Regions from separate parts of the Pandoraea vervacti genome, predicted to be linked through region 2. Evidence: predicted binding sites of a transcription regulator. Region 2 holds the regulator's gene; the other holds the start of a gene.

Region 1 (10,827 bases), 990 kb from region 2:
CCTGCATCGGCACTCGAATTACGGACGGCTGCCGGTCGGGAACGGCCATGCCGCCGCCGGGTTCAGCGTCGTCTTTGCAGCTGCGGGTGCAGCGGCCGGTGCTGCAGGAGCAGCAGCAGGCTTGGCGGCAACCTTCTTCGCGGCCGGCTTCTTGGCAGCAGGCTTCTTCGCAGCGGCAGGCTTCGCAGCAGGCTTGGCGGCAGCCTTCTTGGCAGCCGGCTTCTTCGCAGCAGCCTTCTTCGCAGCAGGCTTGGCAGCGGCCTTCTTCGCAGCCGGCTTCTTGGCAGCGACAGCCTTCTTGGCGGCCGGCTTCTTAGCGGCTGCCTTCTTGGCGACGGCCTTCTTGGCTGCCGGCTTCTTGGCGACAACCTTCTTCGCTGCTGCCTTCTTCGCGACCGGCTTCTTGGCGGCGACCTTCTTCACTGCTGCCTTCTTGGCGACCGGCTTCTTGGCGGCAACCTTCTTCACTGCAACCTTTTTGGCTGCCGGCTTCTTGGCGGCGACCTTCTTGGCTGCCGGCTTCTTGGCGGCAACGGCCTTCTTCGCTGCCGGCTTCTTAGCAGCCACAGCCTTCTTGGCGACAGGCTTCTTGGCAGCAGCAGCCTTCTTCGCTACCGGCTTCTTGGCAACAGCCTTCTTTGCTGCGGGTTTTTTCTTAGCAGTAGTAGCCATCACATGACTCCTTAACGTGAAAGATCACTCAAACGAAACTACCTGAGAAGGAAACCCGACCACCGTGCGGGAACCGCCGGCGAGCGGGCTATTCATCGGCGTACGCATCGGACTTCGACGGCTTACGCTAATGAATTCGGCGCTGCACGCATGACGCTGACCGTGTGTGGTCACGCGCGCAAAAAAATTGCCGGCGACATTGCCGCCAGCAATTCGATTGTCTTGAGAAAGGGAGTTCGCCAGATTCTTCGGGGGGTAGCTTGCCTGTCCCGTCATCGGGATGGAGGAGTTTGCGATAGCGGATAAGCGATACTGCTTGCTATGCACCAAGGTTTTTACGCTCCGTAACTACCAGCTCTCTGTCGCGGGAGGAAAGCAGTGAGTGCTTTCGTGTGTTCATCGAGACTGCAATTTATTTGAGCGAATAATAATTCTTTTGTGATGCGATGTTAATACTTTGTGCAAAAAAAAGCGCACATCAATCGTAACGAAGAAGTCAATCTGTTGTATTTGATGCACATCACACTCGCATGTCGATGCGCGCGATGCGTTTGTCGAGAGGCAACTTCAACGTGCGAGTGAGGATGATGTGCGTGAGCTACGCCACGTCTTCGACTGCTCATTGCGTCAGTCACGCGTGCAACGCACGCACACACCACCCTCTCGAAACCCGCATGGATACTCGCGTTGCGCGACACATCCATTTTTCATTCGGTGCTCGCGCCTTCATGAGCGAGCACCGGGTCAACACTTAGTCCCAGCTCAGTGCGCCACCGGTCTGGTACTCGATCACTCGCGTTTCGAAGAAGTTACGTTCCTTCTTCAAGTCGATCATCTCGCTCATCCACGGGAACGGATTTTCTTCGTTCGGGTAGAGCGCTTCGAGACCGATTTGCGCGCAGCGACGATTCGCGATGAAGCGCAGATAGCTCTTGAACATGCCTGCGTTCAGACCCAGCACGCCGCGCGGCATCGTGTCTTCAGCGTAGCGATACTCAAGCTCGACGGCCTTCTTGAACAGCTCGCGAATCTCTTCGCGGAACTCCGGCGTCCAGAGGTTCGGGTTTTCCAGCTTCACCTGGTTGATCAGGTCGATGCCGAAGTTGCAGTGCATCGACTCGTCGCGCAGGATGTACTGATATTGCTCCGCAGCACCGGTCATCTTGTTCTGACGACCCAGCGCCAGAATCTGCGTGAAGCCGACGTAGAAGAACAGGCCTTCCATGATGCACGCGAACACGATCAGCGAACGCAGCAGCTTCTGGTCGGCTTCCTGCGTACCCGTCTTGAACGACGGATCGGCCACGACTTCGATGAACGGCAGCAGGAATTCATCCTTGTCGCGAATCGACGCCACTTCGTGATATGCGTTGAAGATCTCGGCCTCGTCCAGCCCGAGGCTCTCGACGATGTACTGATAAGCGTGCGTGTGGATCGCCTCTTCGAACGCCTGGCGCAGCAGGAACTGGCGGCACTCGGGCGCGGTGATGTGGCGGTACGTGCCCAGCACGATGTTGTTGGCGGCGAGCGAGTCTGCCGTCACGAAGAAGCCGAGGTTACGCTTGATGATGCGGCGCTCGTCTTCGGTCAGACCGTTCGGGTCTTTCCAAAGGGCGATGTCGCGCGACATGTTGATTTCCTGCGGCATCCAGTGGTTGGCGCAACCGGCCAGATACTTTTCCCATGCCCACTTGTACTTGAACGGCACCAGCTGGTTCACGTCTGTCGTGCCGTTGATCACGCGCTTGTCCGAGGCGCTCACGCGGCGCGTCGACTGCGAGGCGATCGTGTGCGGGGTATCGTCTTGCGTGCCCAGAATGTTCGGAGCAGGTGCAGCCGGAGCCACCGGAGCGGCGGGCGCAGCGGGCTTGGCGGTAGTGGTGTCTTCTTCCCAATTAAGCATAGGGTCTCGGTCCGTTCAGGTTGATGCGATACACGCCGCGTGACGCGCATCGCCGAATTGACAGATCAGCCGTTCGGTAACGAAGGGCCGACGAAAAAATTGCCGATAGTGCAGCCGTCAACTTGACGATGACGACGAAAAATCCGCTGATGGTAACGCTTGGTGTTGGGGGTGAAGCAGATTCGCTTTCGCGCTAATTTGACCGATGACGCCGGTGCGGGAGCTGCAAACGTTGTCTTGCAACATCATGACCTCCCGACGTCAATCGAATGACTCCAATTTAGCACAATACTGTCACTCATTCCAGCCCATCGACACCATATATTGTGGTGGATTATGCCGTCACCACAATACCTAGTGTTTTCGATCATTCCGCATACGGCGGGCCTCCCGCCTTGCGGGATCGGCATCTTGCCATGAAACCGCCGCGCGCGACAGCGTTTGCACTGCATCAAAATGATACGCCCTCGCATTGGCGTATGCTGTGCGGCAGGCGTCACGACGCGAGACCGCAGCGATAGATTCCGGCCCGCGCCACCTCACCATCTCTCGACGCCGATGAAGGAGATACCGACGATGACATCCACAGGCGCCGAAGGCGCACAGCACCGGGCTGGCCAACCGGATTCGCCACCGCTCACCCCAACCACCCTCACCCCCGGCAAACCGGTTCGTCTCGCCAGCGGCGCCCTGATCGCCGAGGTGCAGCCCGGTTGCGGCGCTCGCCTCTCGCGACTCGCGCGGCGCGACACGCGCGGCGATCTGTTCGACTACCTCGTGCCGCTTGGCGATGCGCCATTTTCCTCCGACGAATGGCCGAAGGCCGGTGCGTTTCCCATGCTGCCGTATACCAATATGTTGCGCGACGACACGCTGCACTGGCGCGGGCGCACGATCGCCGTTCACGAAGCGCCGGTCGCATCCAGTTCGCTGCACGGCTGGGGACTGCGGCGCGAATGGGAGGTCGTCGACGAAAGTCCACACTGCTGCGTGCTGCAACTCAACTGCCCGGCGCAGCCCGCGTGGCCCTGGCACTATCAGGCGTATCTGTCGGTCACGCTCGACGAGCATGGCCTCGATATGCAACTCTCGCTGACGAACCTCTCGGCGCAGGAAATGCCTGCCGGACTCGGACTGCATCCGTACTTTCGCTGGCCGGCAGGCGCGCGCCTGACCTTCGAGTCCGAAGCGCTCTGGCGCTCCCCTTCGGAAGCGATTCGCTGGCCCAGCGAGCAACGCGTGCACGTGGGGCCGATGGAGGTGGTGTCGGTCGGCGGCGGCCTCGATACGGGCGGACGTTCGACCTGGTTTGCCGAAGTGCCCGCCGAGTCGGGGCGCTTCGAAGCGCGCATCGACTATGCCGGCGGCCTGCGCGCCGCCACGGTGCGCAGCGACAACGCCACATGGCTCGTGCTGCACTCCCCCGCCGGACGCCCCTACCTCTGCCTCGAACCCTCCACGCATCGTGTCGGCGAGTTCGACAACGATCACGTCGTGCTCGGTCACGGCCAGACGCTCGATCTGTCGATGCGGATTGATTTGGCGTGATCTGGCGTGGTCCGGTCTGACCTCATTCGGCCGGGAATCCCACAGGACCCACAGGAATCCAACCTGAGTGTCCATGCAAAACAAAACCCCGCCGTCCTTTCGGACCGGCGGGGTTTTCCCGATGGGGCGTGCCGCATGTCGAATGCGGCACGGCATCACACCCGGCTTACTGGCAAGCCTCGCACTCTTCGAAGCCCGGATCGCCCGGACGCATCGTGCAGACCGCGCCTTCGGCTTCCGGCATCGGCTGGGCCAGCGGCGAGGTCGGTTCGGCCGAGAAGCCGCCCGACACACCGCCCGAGCTCGGCACCGCGTTAAGCGCGCCATGGCTCACCGTCGACTTCTCGACGTGCGTGGCCGCCATCGTACGGAGGTAGTACGTGGTCTTCAGCGCACGCGTCCAGGCCAGCTTGTACGTCTCGTCGAGCTTCTTGCCCGAGGCGCCCGCCATATAGATATTGAGCGACTGCGCCTGATCGATCCACTTCTGACGACGCGACGCCGCCTCGACCAGCCACTTCGGCTCAACTTCGAACGCCGTGGCGTAGATCTCGCGCAGATCGGCCGGCACGCGGTCGATGCGCGCGAGCGAACCGTCGAAGTACTTCAGGTCGGCGACCATCACTTCGTCCCACAGACCGCGGGCCTTCAGGTCACGCACCAGATACTCGTTGACCACCGTGAATTCGCCCGACAGGTTCGACTTCACGTACAGGTTCTGGAACGTCGGCTCGATACAGGCCGAGACGCCGATGATGTTCGAGATGGTCGCTGTCGGGGCAATCGCCACGCAGTTTGAGTTGCGCATGCCGTGCGAAGCGATGTGCTTGCGCAGGCTGTCCCAGTCGAGCGTGCTCGACAGGTCGACGTCGACGTAACCGCCGCGCTCTTCCATGAGCAGCTTGAGCGAGTCTTGCGGCAGGATGCCACGATCCCACAGCGAGCCCTTGTACGACGAGTACTGACCACGTTCCTTCGCGAGCTCGGTCGATGCCCAGTAAGCGTAGTAGCAAACCGCTTCCATCGAACGGTCGGCGAACTCGACGGCGGCGTTCGACGCGTACGGCGTGCGCAGCAGGTGCAGGCAGTCCTGGAAGCCCATGATGCCCAGGCCCACCGGACGGTGATGCAGGTTCGAATTGCGCGCCTTCGCCACCGCGTAGTAATTGATGTCGATGACGTTGTCGAGCATGCGCATCGCCACACGGATGGTGCGTTGCAGCTTCTCGTGATCCAGCTCGTAGCCGTTGGCCGTCTGCTTCAGGTGAGCCACGAGGTTCACCGAGCCGAGGTTACACACGGCGATTTCCGTCTCGCTCGTATTGAGCGTGATTTCCGTGCACAGGTTCGACGAGTGCACCACGCCAACGTGTTGCTGCGGCGAGCGGATGTTGCACGGATCCTTGAACGTGATCCACGGATGGCCGGTCTCGAACAGCATGCCCAGCATCTTGCGCCACAGCGCTTGCGCCGGCACCTTCTTGAACAGCTTGATTTCACCGCGCGCGGCCTTCTCTTCGTAGGCCGTGTAGGCCTGCTCGAACGCCTTGCCGAACTTGTCGTGCAGATCCGGGCAGGTCGACGGCGAGAACAGCGTCCATTCACCGCCTTCCATCACGCGCTTCATGAACAGATCGGGAATCCAGTTCGCCGTGTTCATGTCGTGCGTGCGGCGACGATCGTCACCCGTGTTCTTGCGCAGTTCCAGGAATTCTTCGATATCCAGGTGCCACGTTTCCAGATAGGCGCAGACCGCGCCCTTGCGCTTGCCACCCTGGTTCACGGCCACGGCCGTGTCGTTGACTACCTTCAGGAACGGGACCACGCCCTGGCTCTTGCCGTTCGTGCCCTTGATATGCGAGCCAAGCGCGCGAACCTGGGTCCAGTCGTTGCCCAAACCGCCGGCGAACTTCGAGAGCAGTGCGTTTTCCTTGAGCGCTTCGTAAATGCCTTCCAGATCATCCGAGACGGTCGTCAGGTAGCACGACGAGAGCTGCGAGCGACGCGTGCCCGAGTTGAACAGCGTCGGCGTGGAGCTCATGAAGTCGAAACTCGACAGGATCTGGTAGAACTCGATCGCACGCGCTTCGCGTTCGACTTCGTTCAGGGCCAGCCCCATCGCCACACGCATATAGAAGGCCTGCGGCATTTCGATGCGATGGTTTTCGATGTGCAGGAAGTAACGGTCGTACAGCGTCTGCAAGCCAAGGTAGTTGAATTGCAGGTCGCGGTTCGCATCGAGCGCGGCAGCCAGCTTGCCGAGGTCGTACGAGAGCAGTTGCTCGTCGAGCAGTTCGGCGTCGACGCCTTGCTTGATGAAGCGCGGGAAGTATTCGATGTAACGCGCGGCCATCTCGGCCTGCGGCACCTCTTCGCCCAGGATTTCGCGGCGGATCGTGTGCATCAGGATACGCGCGGTGACCTGGCTGTAAGCCGGTTCCTTCTCGATGAGGGTACGCGAGGCGAGGATCGCCGAATCGTAGACCTGCGACAGCGGCACGCCGTCGTACAGGTTCTTGATGGTTTCGGTCAGGATCGGCTCGGCGGTGACTTCACTGCCGAGGTTTTCGCAGGCCGCCTTCACCACGTTACGCAGCGCCGCCATGTCGAGCGGGCGCGTCACACCGTTATCGGTGACATGCAGCACCGGGGTGTCGGGCGTCGCCGCCTCTTGCGTGGCCTCGCCCGCGCTCGCGCGCTCTTGCGAGCGCTTCTCGCGGTACAGCACGTAAGCGCGCGCCACGTTGTGCTCGCCTTCGCGCATGAGCGCGAGTTCGACCTGATCCTGAATGTCTTCGATGTGGAACGTACCGCCGTTCGGGCGGCTGCGCACCAGCGCGCGCACGACGTTCTGCGTCAACTGTTCCACAAGTTCGCGTACGCGCGCCGAAGCCGCACCCTGACCGCCGTTCACGGCGAGGAACGCCTTGGTCACGGCGATCGCGATCTTCGACGGCTCGAAACCCACCACCGCGCCGTTGCGTCGAATCACTTTGAAGTCGGCATTGGTTGCCGGCTCGAATGCGCCCGTCGTCTGGGGCGCCGACGCACCCGTGCCGCTGCCAGCGTTCGTGGCGGGCGTCGGGTTCGGGCGGGTGAGGTTTTCGTTAGTCTGCATGTAAAAACTCCCGTTCCAATGAGATGGTGCTGTTAGCGCACTTCCACCAGCTAATACGAAGTACCAAGTCGGCAAAAATGCGCCCTGGGGGCGCCGATGGAGCGAAGTGCTGAACACCGCACGACCGACGGACGGCCAAGGGTTCGAGGTGTCCGCTGCACGGCTTTGCTGCTGTACTGCCCCATAAAACGCCGCGGGGCAAGCACGGTATTGATGGATCCTGCTTCCCGTCACCGACCACTATATGTAGTGGTCAGCGGCCGGATTGGCACTAAGTATAGTGGAGATGACGCACTCCGCAAAATCAAAAATTTGTGTCCCGGGAAGGCCCGCGCCGTCTTCGTGTCAAGCAAAACCTGTCCCCCGGTGAGGGTTAATCCTTGGGCTGGAACGGCAACGCCTCGGGCGTCAATGCCGCCATTCGACGCAGTCGCTGCCATTCGAAATGCGGCCCCGGATCCGTCTTGCGGCCAGGTGCTATATCGGCATGCCCGGCCACGGCTTGAATCGGATAACGCTCGCGCAAAACGCGGGTGAGCGCCGCCAGCGTCACGTATTGCGCGGCGGTAAATGGCAGGTCGTCTGTCCCTTCCAGTTCAACGCCGATGGAAAAATCATTGCAGCGCGTGCGTCCTTCGAACGACGACGCCCCGGCGTGCCACGCCCGCGCATCGCACGACACGAACTGCTGCAACGCACCATCGCGCCGCACCAGAAAGTGCGATGAGACGTGCACGCCACGAATCTCGTCGAAGAACGGATGCGCATCGTGATCGAGCCGATTCTGGAAGAACGCAGGAATTTCGTCGCCGCCGAATTGCCCGGGCGGCAGCGAAATGTTGTGCACCACGAGCAAGCCAATGGGCATGTTCTGCGGACGGCCATCGAAATTCGGCGACGGCAGACGCTCGGCTTGCCTGATCCAGCCTTCGGTGTCGAGCGTGAAGACCGGCAAGTTGTCCGACGCGTTCATGCGTCGCCTCGCAGCAAAGCCGACTCACGGACCTGACCGGACAGGCCCTTCCTTCGGTGCGCAACGTTAGGGGACGCAGATGACTGGAGCATGACGGGCACAGCGAACTCCCGTAGAGCGAGGGGTGGCATTGTAGCCCACTTGGCGTGACCCCGCCGGTGACCGAGTCGGGGCGCGGTCCGTTCGGCAAGGTGCCCGCGGGCCAGTGTCACGCGGGTCATCGTCTGAAACAAGTCGAAAAATAAAAGGAGAATTCCCAAAGAAGAAGCCTCTCGCCAAACCGGGCCGAGAGGCTTCCGTGGGCGTGTCCACGCCCGGGGATGGCGCTGCGCTCGTGTCCGGCATCGCCTGCAAGACACGCACACCATCCCGCGCCGCTCACAGGGGCGACGCCAATGGCCGTTGCCGGCCGGTAAAACACCTTCGTTCGCACTGTGGCCGACGCTTTCGCATGGCGGCCGCCACATCGCCAACCTCTCCCGCACTGCCCCCGACATCAACCCCGACCTCGCTCCCGGTCACGGGAACGCCGGAATGGCTGCCTCGACGCCTTCCATATGCGCCTCGGGGTGATGCTCCTTGAGCATGTCGCGAATCTCGTCCACACGGCTCTCGCGCACATCGACCATGAGCAGGATCATGCCGCGCTCCATCGGCTCACGAAATGCCTTGAGCCGCGAATTCGGCACGGAAACCCCGATCATGCTCGACACCCAGGCCCCGAACAGGGCACCGAGGGGGGCCGTCACGATCATCAGTTCCCACTGGGGACGCGTGCCCACGATGGGGAAAAACGCGGCGACTGCACCGACTGCCAGCCCACAGAAGCCGCCGATCACGAGCCCGGCCTCTGCGCCGTGCACGATGTCGGAAGTCTGTAGCAGGTTAGCCTCGTGCAGTCCCTCCAGGTCCATTTCGTCACGTGCCATGAAGTGGATGTGACGCTCCTCGATGCGGGCGAGCAACAAGTCGCTCATCGTGCGCTGGGCACTCGCCAGATCGGGAAGAAGGAAATACATCCGTCTGCGCATTAGCATATTGCGCCCTCCTGTCGTCGCGCCCCTTCGTTATGGCTGTTATGGACGGGGTCGGTAACTGTGTTTTAGTGCATGCGACACGCATGCGCAAGCCGCTGCATCCGAATGGGCGTCGGCTGATGTCGCACGATGACAGACAGGAGAGGGGCGGCGATGCGAGACGCAGCGCCATGTGACGGAAACGCTGCGCGAGCGGCTCGCGCCGCGAGGTTCAGACGCGGTGTTCGCGCGTCACCCACGCGTCACCCACGCGCCCCATACGCGTCGCGATGCGCGGCGCTGCAAAAGTGCGTGCCGCCGGCGCCGGCCAGCGACTCGCTCTCGGGAAGATAGGTATCGCACTCGCTGCAACGCACCATGCGCTCCGCGGGCGGCAACGACTGACGCGCGCTCGTGCGCCCTTCTCCGCCCGGCGGCGTGCGCATGCGTTCGTTCTGCCCGGGACGCCCGGCATTGCGCTTGCGTTCGTTGTGACGCATCCACCACGTCCCGGCAATCAAGAGCAACAGTAACAGCAGGATATTGCGCATCGCGCTTCAAGTCTCCGTCATGCGATGCAGCACCACCTCAAGCACGAAGCGAGAACCGACATACGCCAGCAACAGCGCCACGAATGACGCCAGAACCCAACGCAGCGCGACCTTGCCGCGCCACCCGTAAAAATGCCGCCCGAGGAGCACCGCGCCGAACATCAGCCACGACACCACCGCGAACACGGTTTTGTGATCGATGCGCACCGCACGCCCGAACAGCGCCTCGGAGAACATCACCCCCGAAATCAATGTCAGCGTGAGCAGGACAAACCCCGCGCCGATCAGGCGGAACAACAGCTTCTCCATCGTGAGCAGCGGCGGCAGTGTCTCAAGCCAGCGAGACAGCCAGCCGGTCGCCTCAAGGCCACGGGACGGATGCAGTTGTCGCTCGGCATAGAGCATGAGCAACGCATGCAGCGCCGCGAGCGCGAACAGCCCATAGGCCATGTTCGCGATGATGAAGTGCGCCTTGAAAATCGGATCCGCCGCAAAGCCGAGAATCCGCACGTCCGGGAAGATCATCGGCAACAGGCACGCGACGGCAGCCACGGGTGTGACCATCAGTCGCAGGCTGTCGAGCGGGAAGAAGAAACTCTCGATCCAGTAAATCCCGACCGAGAGCCACAACATGGCCGAGAGCATGTACGCAAAACCGAAGTGCATGCTGTCTGCGCGGAAGATGGTCTGATGCAGCAGCACCCCGTGCAGCATGAGCGCCGCGAACAGCGAGAGCTGCATCGGCCAGCGCGAGGGCGTGCCCGTGACAGGCGCAGGCGCGACCTGGCCGCCCGCGAGAGCGAGCGCGGCGTCGCGCCGGTAACCCTGCCACGAACAAACCGCCAACCCGGCGTAGAGGATGGCGGTCAGCGCATACAGTAAAATAGTCATGTTTGAAGTTTACACCAGCCCATGAGGGGCGCGCTGCCGTGCTTGTCACCGCCATGAATCCCAATTGACCGCACGGTTAATCGGCCGGAGGACAGGCAAACGAGGCCGCTGTTGGTCTTACAGGATACGTTTCATGCTCGACAATCTCACTACGC
Region 2 (10,827 bases):
CATGCTTGCCGACGATAATCTTGGCGCCCCCTGCGCTCGTGCCTTCCTGAAAGGCGATCTGGCCGCCTTTGTCGCCCTCGGCGAACGGCTTGTCCTGTGTGGCGCCCGCGGTGAGAACAATGCCTTCGGCGTTGGCGTCGATGCCCTGGCCCGCCGCAAAATTAAGTGCCCCGTTGGTACCGACGGCGACGGTGAGCGAGGCATCGCCCTCGATGCCCCGATGAACGTTCAAAGTGCCTTCGTTGACCAGGACGGTGTGCTTCGCGGCTTCGATCGCGCGAACGGTGCCGACGTCTCGCGTGGCGTTTTGTGCCCCGGCAATGGCGTCGGACACCTCTGCCGAGCGTGACGTGATTTCCAGCGTGGCGTCCTTGCCGATGAACGTCTCGCCCGGCGCCGGAACGTTTTCGTTTTTGAAGTCGATCTGGTTCTTGTCGTTCCACGTCAGCACGCCGTCGGCGCTCTTGGCGGCGTCGGTGGTGGCAGCGTTCAGTTGATAGGTCGCCTTGAGCGTATCGAGGTCGGTTTCGCTGCCAACGGCATTCCACCGGTCCCGCTTGTATGCGATCAGCGCCTTTTCGCGCTCGGCGATATCGAAAGCCTTGTTGGCGTCGTGCCATTTCCCGTCGTTGTTGGAAAGCTCCCCGAGAAGCGCGTTTCTTGTCGTTTCGTCGAAGGTGTCGCCGCTCTTTCCCACTGCATTCACGGTTTTCGACAAACTATCGAGGTCCGTTGCCAATTGCCTGTCCCAGGCCGGCGGATTTCCTTTTGCCAGGGCATCCGCTTTTTCCTTGATTGTTTTGGCAAGCTCCCTGAGCAAGGCAATCTTTTTATCCACGGACTCGGAGCTTGTCATGACGATCTTTATCTGATCGCCGTAATCCTGCAATACGTCGTTACTCTTTTTATAATTTTCCTTTTCTTTCGCATTCGCGCTCGCAATTTCGTTTTTCGCATTCAGATCATTGACTCTCGTTTCCTTTTCATTCTCCCAACCATTTTGGGGCGCTTGAGAAAATGCATACACCGGCGTCCCTGCCATCACCACCGCCGCCACAGCCAAGCAGATACTTGTCTGACAACGAGCATTAGACTTCGGACGGTTCCCTTGCATTGGACAACTCCTTTTTCAATTCGCCTCAAATGATGATTTCCCTCATCACGCTTCAGACGATGACTTGAAAGCCACCCTCGTTCCGGCAAATTCTAGGAGTCGATTTATCTCAATCTTCGTTATTCAATATCGCTTTGATACTTAACCCACCGGCGTTAATTTTCGTTAAATCAACGTCAAATTGCAAAAGGATAATTTTCTTTTTTCAAAAATCGCTCACCCCCATATCTCATTACCATCTCCCTATCCCAAACGCAGACGAAACCGGGGCACAAACCCGGCGAGGCGATCACCACGATTGAGGCTTTTCCTTACCTTGTACGGGTACGCCCGAATGCCCGCGCGCAGAGAACGAACAACAAAAAACCCGTCGAGCCCTCTCGGACTCGACGGGTTTCTTTCCGGCCCCGACAGCACAGGCCAGCACCGGCGTCACCCATTACGGCGTGCTCAACGTCCGGGGCCGCTGCCCCACCGAACGACGACAAGATCTCAGAATCGATACCTTGCCGAAATCCCGCCGGCAACGGCGCTTTCGCCCTGCCGCACGCTCGCGTTAGCGCCGAGATGCACGTTGAGTTGCTTCCTGAATCGGAGATCGACGCCCAGGTCGGCGGTGAGAATGTCCCGTCCCAACGTCGGCCCCTTCACATTGAACGCACGTGGTGCGCCGTAAAGCGTGTTCGTCAGGCTACTCTGCGGATTGCCGAATTCGTGCTCGTAGGCCAAACGCAGTGTCGGCGTGAGCTTGCCGCCCTCGAAGTCGAACACGTCGCGCGAGACACGTACGCCGAACACGCTGCGCGCCGACGTTTGCGACTGCGCACCGACCCGCAGACCATCGTTGCCGGCAGCACCGTCGCGACTCGTCTCGTCGAACCCGTTCAGACGCGTCGAGGCAATGCGCACGCCCACCGACGGATCGACGTTAAAGCCAGCCACGTCGAAACGTTTGCCAATCTCGCCGAACGCACCGAACGTGTTGCCACCGGTCTTGCCCGACAGGCGCGACGATGCGCCGCGGGCGCCAACCGTGCGCTCGGTCGTCACGCTGTGATTCGTGTAGGACACGCCGCCGCCCACGAACACGTTCGCGTCGTTCAGGTGCGAGCCGTAGAGCCCCAGACTGACGCTGTTGATTTTCGATTCGCCAGGCATGCCGTCGGCCTTCGAGCGCTGATTGCCCATGCCCAATGCGGCACCGACGACTGTGTCGTGGCCAATGCGCTTGTCCACGCCGATGGCGCCGTCGATACCGCGAACGTCGAACGACAGGGCGTTGCCGCGCTGGCGTGTGTTGCCGCCCGCGAACGACGCCCATGCGGCGATCCCGTTGTCGGGAGCCTGGGCTGCGTTGACGGTGCGGTCGTCGAACATGGCGCCGCCCGCGAGCATGCGTGCCTGCATACCACGCTGGAACGCCGTATTCGCCCCTTGCGCCGCCGTGGCGTTGTTCAGCAGCGATTCCCCCGAAAGCAGGCTTGCCGCGCGGCGTTGCTCGGGCGAGCCGGCGATCTGAAGCGCCATTTCCGAGAGCACTTTGCCGCCGATCCGAGCGGACGTCAGGTCGCCCACAGCGATACCGTCGACCGATGCCAGCATGGCCCGTTCGTTCGCGCGATAGACGCCATCCGCCGCCAGGTACTGCACCACGCTCTGACCCGTGACGACGCCGGTCGGGCGCGTCGTGTCGGGCTCGACAGGGGACGTCGTATCCGGGTTTGCCGGATCGACGGGGTCCTTCGTGTCGGGGTCAGTCGGGTCCGTTGGGTCGATGGGATTGGTCGGGTCGGTGGGGTCGGTGGGGTCGGTGGGGTCGGTGGGGTCGGTGGGGTCGGTGGGGTCGGTGGGGTCGGTCGGGTCCGGAGTCTTGTCCACGGTAATGCTGCCGAGCGTCACCTTGCCGAGCGTAGCGGACTTGCCGTCGGCAACGCTCACCACGCCGAGCTTGTCCTGCACATCGGCAAGCACGACATCGTGCGCGACCGAAACGTGGATCTCCGTGTTGGTGAAATCACTATTCTCGGCTACCTGGATAGCGCCACCGCTCACGCCGCCGTCGACTTTCGACACGCGCGATGTGATCTGCGCGCCGGGCTGCGACGTATACCGCCCCACGACGAGCTTGTTCGTCCCCAAATCGATCCGACCCGCGTTGTCGACGCTTTGGACGCCAGCCACAGACCTCGTGAGCGCGATGGCCCCGTGTTTGCCGATCGTCACCGCTCCCGAGCCGAGCGCCCCCTCGTGCGCGGCCGTCAGGTTGCCGCCCTGCACGTCCAGCGATGCCACACCGCTCTGGTCGGCCGTCAGCGTCAAATTGCCCGCCCCCACCTTGACCAGACGAGCGCCTGCGGCAACGGACCGGGGGGATGCGTCCGGCACGCGCTTCGGCGTCACGCCGGACGACAGATGCGTCATGCGCTTGCGCGCGACGCGGGCATCCGGCAATTCCGTTACCGCCACGATCCGACCGTCGAACGTGTCGTTCAGTCCCAGCGCCCCTAACTCGACCGTCGTGTCGCCCGTCACCAGATCGCCGTTGCCCGTCAGGGAGCCCATGGTGATCTTGCGCTGCCCGGCCTCGGAGGGTGATTCGACCTGGGCAACGTCGAGCACCCCATTGTCGAGCGCGATGCGTGCGGCGTGAGCGGTAGTCGCACCGATGAATTCGACGCTTCCCTGATTCGTCAGGCTGACATTGTCGAGCGCGGTATCCAGAACGCTCAGATAGCCGTGCGCGCCGTTGCGAAGTTGCGCATTCCCGCCTCGGGATTGCGAGAGCGTGGCTTCGCCCATGTTGACGAGCGCCATGTTGCCGAGATTCGCGTCGCGAATGCGAAGGTCGGCGTCAGCGCCGTTCGTCACATGTGCAGATCCCCCATGCACCTCGGTCAATGCCGCCCACCCCGTGTTGGTCAGTTGCATGTCTTCGAGACGCGTGTTCAGGAAATCGGCGTGGCCTTCCCGATAGTTCACGACTTGGCTAGTCCCCATGGAAGCGTCGTTCGCCACCAGTTCGCCCGAGTTCCTGATCGTTGCGCTTGCGGCGCGCGCGCTCTCGAAATGTGCGCTACCGCCTTCGACGAGAAGCGTGCTTGCACCGGCATCCGAGTCCTTTTCGAAACGGACCTGCGCGCCATCCAAAACGGCAATACGCGCATTGCCCGCGCTCGTCCCGGCATTAAAGACGATTTTTCCCGGGCGGTGCTTGCTGGCGACCTCACCCGAAGCGCGTTCGCCAGGGCGATCCCCATCGGTTACTTCGAGTGCATCGGCGCCTCGCCCGGCCATGAGAATCACGTCATGCGCCGCGCTGTCGACGCCCTTGCCGTTCGCAACGAAGTTCAGCACGCCGTTGGTACCGACCGCGATCATGGTTCCTGTGTCCGCCTCGAGCGCATGATGCACGTTCAACGTCCCCCCCGCCACGCCGATGACGTGCCTGGCATCCGGCTTTACACGGATCGTGCCGACGTCACGAACCCCGCCGACGGTGTCCTTCAACGCCTCGGACCAGGGCCCGGACCGTGCGGTCAGTTCCAGTGACGTATCTTTTCCAACGACACTGGCCCCTTCCGGATATCCGGTATCGAAGTCGGCGTTGAACAGGTTCTCGTCGCGCCATGACAGCGCAGTGAATTTCTCGGGGTCAGGCAATGCCCGGGAGACAAGCTCGTTGGTATTCGCCATTCGACGGAAGGCCGTTTCGTCGGCTTGCCTCAGGCGATCGATCCGCGCCTCCAATGCGCTTGCCGCCTGGCTCAGCGCAAAGGCTTCGTCGCGTACACGGTCGTGGGCCGAGCGGTCCGCGAGATAGACGGACAGCGCTTCATGCCTTGCCGCCTTGTCTTGCTCGGGCGCGGTCAATACGTCCTTGACCTTCTCGCGAATCTTTTCAAGGTCCTGCTTCCGGAGATCTTTCATCCACGGTTGCACTTTGCTTTCCCTGCCCTTCACACCGACAACACGAATTGCCGCATCGATTTTTTCAGAATACTCTCGCAGCTTCTCATCGATCTCCGCAACATCTCCGAGACGCGAGATATCCGACAAAATATCCGAATTCATCGATTTCACGGCGGATAGATTATCGAAAATATCGCTTTTTCTGCCAAATTCGGTTTTCACCTGAGATAGACGATCATTCAGAAATTTAACGACGTCGTCTCTCTTGTGGTTCCAGGACGCGATCTCGGCAACGTTGCCCAAGCTCACTGCCGCCTGCGCCGGCAGCCCCATTGCCGCTACCATCGTAGCGGCCGCCAGGCATATTTTGGATCGATAAAACGTTCTCTCTTTTTTAACCTTCGCCTGCATTCGACAATTTCCCTATTCAATTCGCTTTCAACAGCAGTCAATTCGACTGCCTCCCCAACGACGAAAATCACACCGCCGTCAAGACCGCGAATTCTAGAGATTAACTATCGAATTCTGATCAACCTCATCATTTTTTGGTACTTACCCCATAATGACATCAACATTTATGATTGGGGCAATTCTTAATTTTATTGATTTAAAAAACATAGACGCTTCCCAAAATAATCAGAATACCCGTCATGAATCGCCCAAAAGTATCGTCAAGTGCGGCATGTGCACAACACCGCACCGCCTCCTTTCAGTCACGGCCCATGCTCGCGTGCCATGGGTTTCGTGTGACGGGCGCCCCCTTGAGCCGCGAACGCCGTTGCGTTGCTCACGGCCATAAAAAAACCGTCGCGCCCTTTCGGGCACGACGGTTTTTTGCTTGTCCTAACAGCTTGTCCTTGCAACCAGTCAAGCCATTGAGCCTGTCACGGTCGCATGCACAGTCGTCACGCAAACGCTCACGCGCTCATCCACTTCACGCCACCGGCTTGCGCTTTGGCTTGATATCGGTGCTGTCGATCTCTTCGAGCACGTCGCGAAATTCCGCAATGTCCTCGAAGCTCCGATAGACCGATGCGAAACGGATGTAAGCGATCTTGTCCAGGCGCTTCAACTCGCGCATCACCAATTCGCCAATGCGCTGGCTGATCACCTCGCGCTCCGCACCGGCCAGCAGTTTGTACTCGATGCGCGCGATCGCGGCGTCCATCGCTTCGGCGCTCACGGGACGCTTGCGAATGGCCAACTGCATGCTGGCGCGCACCTTCGCGCGATCATACTCGGCGCGGCTGCCGTCTTTCTTGACGACGACCGGCATCGCGAGCTCGACACGCTCGTACGTCGTGAAACGCTTGTCGCACGACGGGCATTTCCGGCGCCGCCGGATGGCAGCGCCGTCTTCCGCTTCACGCGAGTCGATGACCTGCGTGTCGTCGTGCCGGCAGAACGGGCAGCGCATGCGTGCGACGCCTGTGGCTTAGCCGTAGACCGGGAAACGCTTGGTCAACTCGGCCACTTGTGCGCGCACACGGGCCAGGTTTTCTGCGTCTTCCGGATTGTCGAGCACGTCGGCGATCAGGTTGCCAACCAGCTCGGCTTCGGCTTCCTTGAAACCGCGCGTGGTCATGGCCGGCGAACCCAGACGCACACCGCTCGTCACGAACGGCTTTTCCGGATCGTTCGGAATCGCATTCTTGTTGACGGTGATGTGGGCTTCGCCCAGCGCGGCTTCGGCAGCCTTACCGGTGATGTTCTTCGCGCGCAGGTCGACCAGCATGACGTGCGACTCGGTGCGACCCGACACAATGCGCAGGCCGCGCTTGACCAGCGTTTCGGCCATCACGCGGGCGTTCTTGGCGACTTGCTGTTGGTATTCCTTGAATTCCGGCGTTGCGGCTTCCTTGAACGCGACGGCCTTACCGGCGATCACGTGCATGAGCGGGCCGCCCTGGATACCCGGGAAGATGGCCGAGTTGATGGCCTTCTCGAACTCCGCCTTCATCAGGATCACGCCACCGCGCGGGCCGCGCAGGCTCTTGTGCGTGGTCGTGGTGACGAAGTCGGCGTGCGGCACCGGGTTCGGGTACACGCCGGCGGCGATCAGACCGGCGTAGTGCGCCATGTCGACCATGAAATAGGCGCCAACCGACTTGGCGATTTTTGCCATGCGCTCGAAATCGATCTTCAGCGCGAAGGCCGAGGCGCCCGCCACGATCATCTTCGGCTTGTGTTGCTCGGCCAGCTTTTGCGCGGCGTCGTAATCGATGTCCTCGGCTTCGTTCAGGCCATAGCTCACCACGTTGAACCACTTGCCCGACATGTTGACCGGCGAGCCGTGCGTGAGGTGGCCACCGTGCGCCAGGCTCATGCCCATGATCGTGTCGCCCGGCTTGAGCATGGCGAAGTACACGCCCTGGTTGGCCTGCGAACCCGAGTTCGGCTGCACGTTGGCGGCTTGCGCGCCGAACAGCGCCTTCACACGGTCGATCGCCAGTTGTTCGACGACGTCGACATACTCGCAACCGCCGTAATAGCGCTTGCCCGGATAACCTTCCGCATACTTGTTGGTCAGTTGCGAGCCCTGCGCTTCCATTACGGCCGGGCTGGTGTAGTTTTCCGAAGCGATCAGTTCGATGTGATCTTCCTGACGCTGGTTTTCCTTCTGAATCGCTGCCCAGACGTCGGGATCGACGGAGGCAACGGTAGATTTCGATTTGTCGAACATGGCGGTTCCGTTGAATTGAACAGGTTTTCCGGGAGGGGGATGCTGCGGCGCGCCTTCCTTTGTGCTTCGGAAGACGATAGACAGGGCAGCACCAACCATCACGGCTGCCCAGGCGAACGGCAAATAAGACCCCGGCGCTTCCCGGTGGGTTGCTCCACCTCGGGCGCACAAGGCTGTGCACCCTAATCGCCAGTCACGCGGGGTTTGTGGCGTCGACAGTTTATGCGAGGTTGCGGCGTTAGGCAACCGGCCCCGAACCCGTTGAGACACGCACCACCACCTTGCCGAACGCCCCGCGGCGCAGGTGCGCGAGCGCCTGAGCGAAGTCGGCGAAATCGTAGACGGCGTCGACCACCGGCGCAATGCCGTGCCGGTCGACCGCCGTCACCAACGCCTCCAGCCCCTGGCGGTGCCCAACGCCAATGCCCTGTACGTGCGCCCGCTTGAGCAGCATCGAATACACGGGCAATTGCAGGGTGTCGCCGCCCAGCGTGCCGATCACCGACACCTTGCCGCCCGGCGCCAGCGCCGTCATGGTCTCGCGCATGTCGCCGCCAGCGAGCTCGAGCGCCTGCTCGACACCCTTGCCCTGCGTCAGCTTGCGCACTTCCTCCGCCCAACCTTCCTGTCGTGGGATGCCATGCGTGACGCCGAGCGCCGCCGCACGCGCCAGTTTGTCTGCGCTACCGCTCACCACAATTGCCGTCGCACCGTGAGCGAGCGCCAGTTGCGCGCCGAACAGCGCCACGCCGCCTGTGCCGATCATTAGCACCGTCTCGCCGGACACGAGCTTGCGGCCGGCGCCGAAAAGCGCGAACCAGGCGGTCAACCCTGCGCAAGTGAGCGTTGACGCGGCCACGTCGTCGAGCGAAGACGGGGCGCGCACCAGCGCCGCTTCGTCGAACCCGGCGTATTCACGCAATACGCCCTGCAACGTCCCGCCGAAGAGCTTCAGGCCCGCCGGCGCGTGTTCTCCGTCGAACCAGCGATCCCAGAACGTATTGACGACGCGCTCGCCAACGCGCACGCGCGTCACGTCCGCGCCCACCGCGACGACTTCCCCGGCCATGTCCGAGCCCGGCACAAACGGAAACGACACCGGCAATCCCATGCCGGTATCGATCATCAGGGCGTCACGGTAATTGAGCGATACCGCCTTCACGCGGACGAGGACTTCTCCGGGGCCGGGTGTCGGCACGTCCACCGTCGCCAGTTCCAGCGCCGCCTCGCCCAAAGTCGCCATTTGCCATTGCTGCATCGTTGCCATTGCCAGTTCTCCAATCCTTGTATCGACGCATCCCCGACGGGGATCCTTGTATGTCCGGCAGGCCCTGCCTGTCCGAGGGACATGGACACGATTAGCTTATTGGAGAATACTTCGCGGCAGTGATGGCAATTTATCCACTAATTGGCGACTTATGAGAACCAATGAGACCTACACGCCTGACCGGCTTTCGGGCATCTCGGCCTTCGTGGCGGCGGTGGATGCGGGCAGCTTCGCGGGCGCGGCGCAACGGTTGCATCTCACACGCTCTGCGGTGGCCAAGCGTATCGGCCGTCTGGAAACGCGTCTTGGCGTACGCCTGTTTCACCGCACCACCCGCAGTCAGCATCTGACCGACGCGGGGCAAACGTTCTATCAGCGCTGCACGAAGGTGCTCGCGGAGTTGTCGGAAGCCGAGGACGAATTGAGCGCCGGCGCCCTGACGCCCATGGGCAAGCTTCGGGTGACCATGCCCGTGCAGATCGGACGCCAGTGCATCGCGCCGGTGTTGCTGGCGCTGGCCGGGACGCATCCGCAGTTGCGGCTTGAAATGGCGTTCAGCGACCGCCGTGTCGATCTGATCGAAGAAGGCTTCGATCTCGCCGTTCGCAGCGGACGTCTCGATGACACACCGGGACTCAAGGCGCGCCCGCTCGGCGAACAGACGATGTTGCTATGCGCGTCCGGCGCGTACCTCGCGGCCAACGGCACGCCGCAAACGGTCGAGGATCTCGCCGACCATGAGCGTCTGATGTACGGGCGCGGCGCCAATCTCTATCAATGGCCCACCTTGCCGAGACTTCCCGAAGCGTCTGCCGCCACACGTCGCACGCCGCGCTTCGTACTGGACGACCTCGTCGCGCTCGTGGAAGCGGCAGAGCTGGGACTGGGCATTGCATGCATCCCGCGCTGGGTGGCGATGCAATCGCTCAGCGCCGGTACCCTCGTGCAATTGCTGCCGCAGACCTATACGCCCGGCACGCCGCTGCATCTGGTCTGGCCCGATACACGGCACCCGTCGCCCAAGCTGCGCGCCGCGATCGACGCGCTGGTAGGCGCCGTCCCCGCTTTGCTCGGCATGCCGTGATGGCGCCCGCCCTCCCCGTTCGCGCGCCGGGGGCGAACCGCGATGTCCGACGGCGTACCTTGACGGCGACGCACGCTCAACGCTCGCTTCGGTACAAGAACGGTTCCTGCTGGGCATCGACGGCCTGCGCGCGCGTGCCGTACATATATGCCCAGGTCTGCGCCGCCCACAGACCGCCGAGCAGCCGAACGAGGCTGTCGCGCCGGTCCAGAAGGTGACTCGCGAGCGTCTGCGGGTCCAACATCCGCATATCCTCCCCGGACGCCGCATCACTGCCGGCGCGCCCCACCCGGCAGGCGGCTTCGACCCACGACCTGACTTCCCGCGCCGACAGCCTGCTCAGCCGATACGCCATCTCGGCAGCCACCGCCCGCACGCTCGTCGGATTTCGCAATTCGTCCCCGCGCGTTTTCGTCGATGCGTCTCGTGCGAACCCCGCAAGCCGACGAACGAACGGTGCGCAATGTTCGCCGTAAGGAAATTGCGAAAGATCGGCCAGTGCGTCGTCTGGCAACGTAGCGTCGAAATTGGCGGCCTCGCGACGAAACGTGGATGTCAGTGCGGGTAGCGACGGCACCGCCTCGCGCTGCGCGAGCGCGAGGTCATACGCCTGCGCCTTGAGCCGCCCCTGAAATCCCAGATGCAGGCACGCGTCGAAGTCGAGCGACATCGCGCACGGCAGGTCGTTCATGTCCCGCCACACGCCGATGTTCTCCATGAAGACATTGCACATGTCCCAGTTGCCGAGCCACAGTCCGGCAATGTAATGA

The links. Region 2 encodes NrdR, which represses ribonucleotide reductase genes. Its sites were predicted from a motif close to CACNANATNTNGTG; they were not measured.
Region 1: the regulator NrdR is predicted to act here: its motif matches at 7,480-7,493, upstream of UC34_RS21550 (ribonucleoside-diphosphate reductase subunit alpha).

The regions. Positions count from the first base shown of each region.
Region 1 is NZ_CP010897.2:4,936,976-4,947,802, forward strand. It holds gene UC34_RS21535 (histone H1-like repetitive region-containing protein) at 19-672, opposite strand; gene UC34_RS21540 (ribonucleotide-diphosphate reductase subunit beta) at 1,424-2,575, opposite strand; gene UC34_RS21545 (aldose epimerase family protein) at 3,152-4,123, shown strand; gene UC34_RS21550 (ribonucleoside-diphosphate reductase subunit alpha) at 4,290-7,241, opposite strand; gene ampD (1,6-anhydro-N-acetylmuramyl-L-alanine amidase AmpD) at 7,615-8,214, opposite strand; gene UC34_RS21560 (DUF1269 domain-containing protein) at 8,733-9,245, opposite strand; gene UC34_RS21565 (PP0621 family protein) at 9,494-9,781, opposite strand; gene UC34_RS21570 (cytochrome C assembly family protein) at 9,788-10,672, opposite strand; gene ffh (signal recognition particle protein) at 10,806-10,827, shown strand, end outside.
Region 2 is NZ_CP010897.2:3,945,478-3,956,304, forward strand. It holds gene UC34_RS17130 (autotransporter family protein) at 1-706, opposite strand, end outside; gene UC34_RS17135 (autotransporter family protein) at 1,607-5,041, opposite strand; gene nrdR (transcriptional regulator NrdR) at 5,958-6,440, opposite strand; gene glyA (serine hydroxymethyltransferase) at 6,459-7,706, opposite strand; ZMP/ZTP riboswitch at 7,806-7,913, opposite strand; gene UC34_RS17150 (zinc-dependent alcohol dehydrogenase family protein) at 7,945-8,964, opposite strand; gene UC34_RS17155 (LysR family transcriptional regulator) at 9,125-10,057, shown strand; gene UC34_RS17160 (hypothetical protein) at 10,134-10,827, opposite strand, start outside.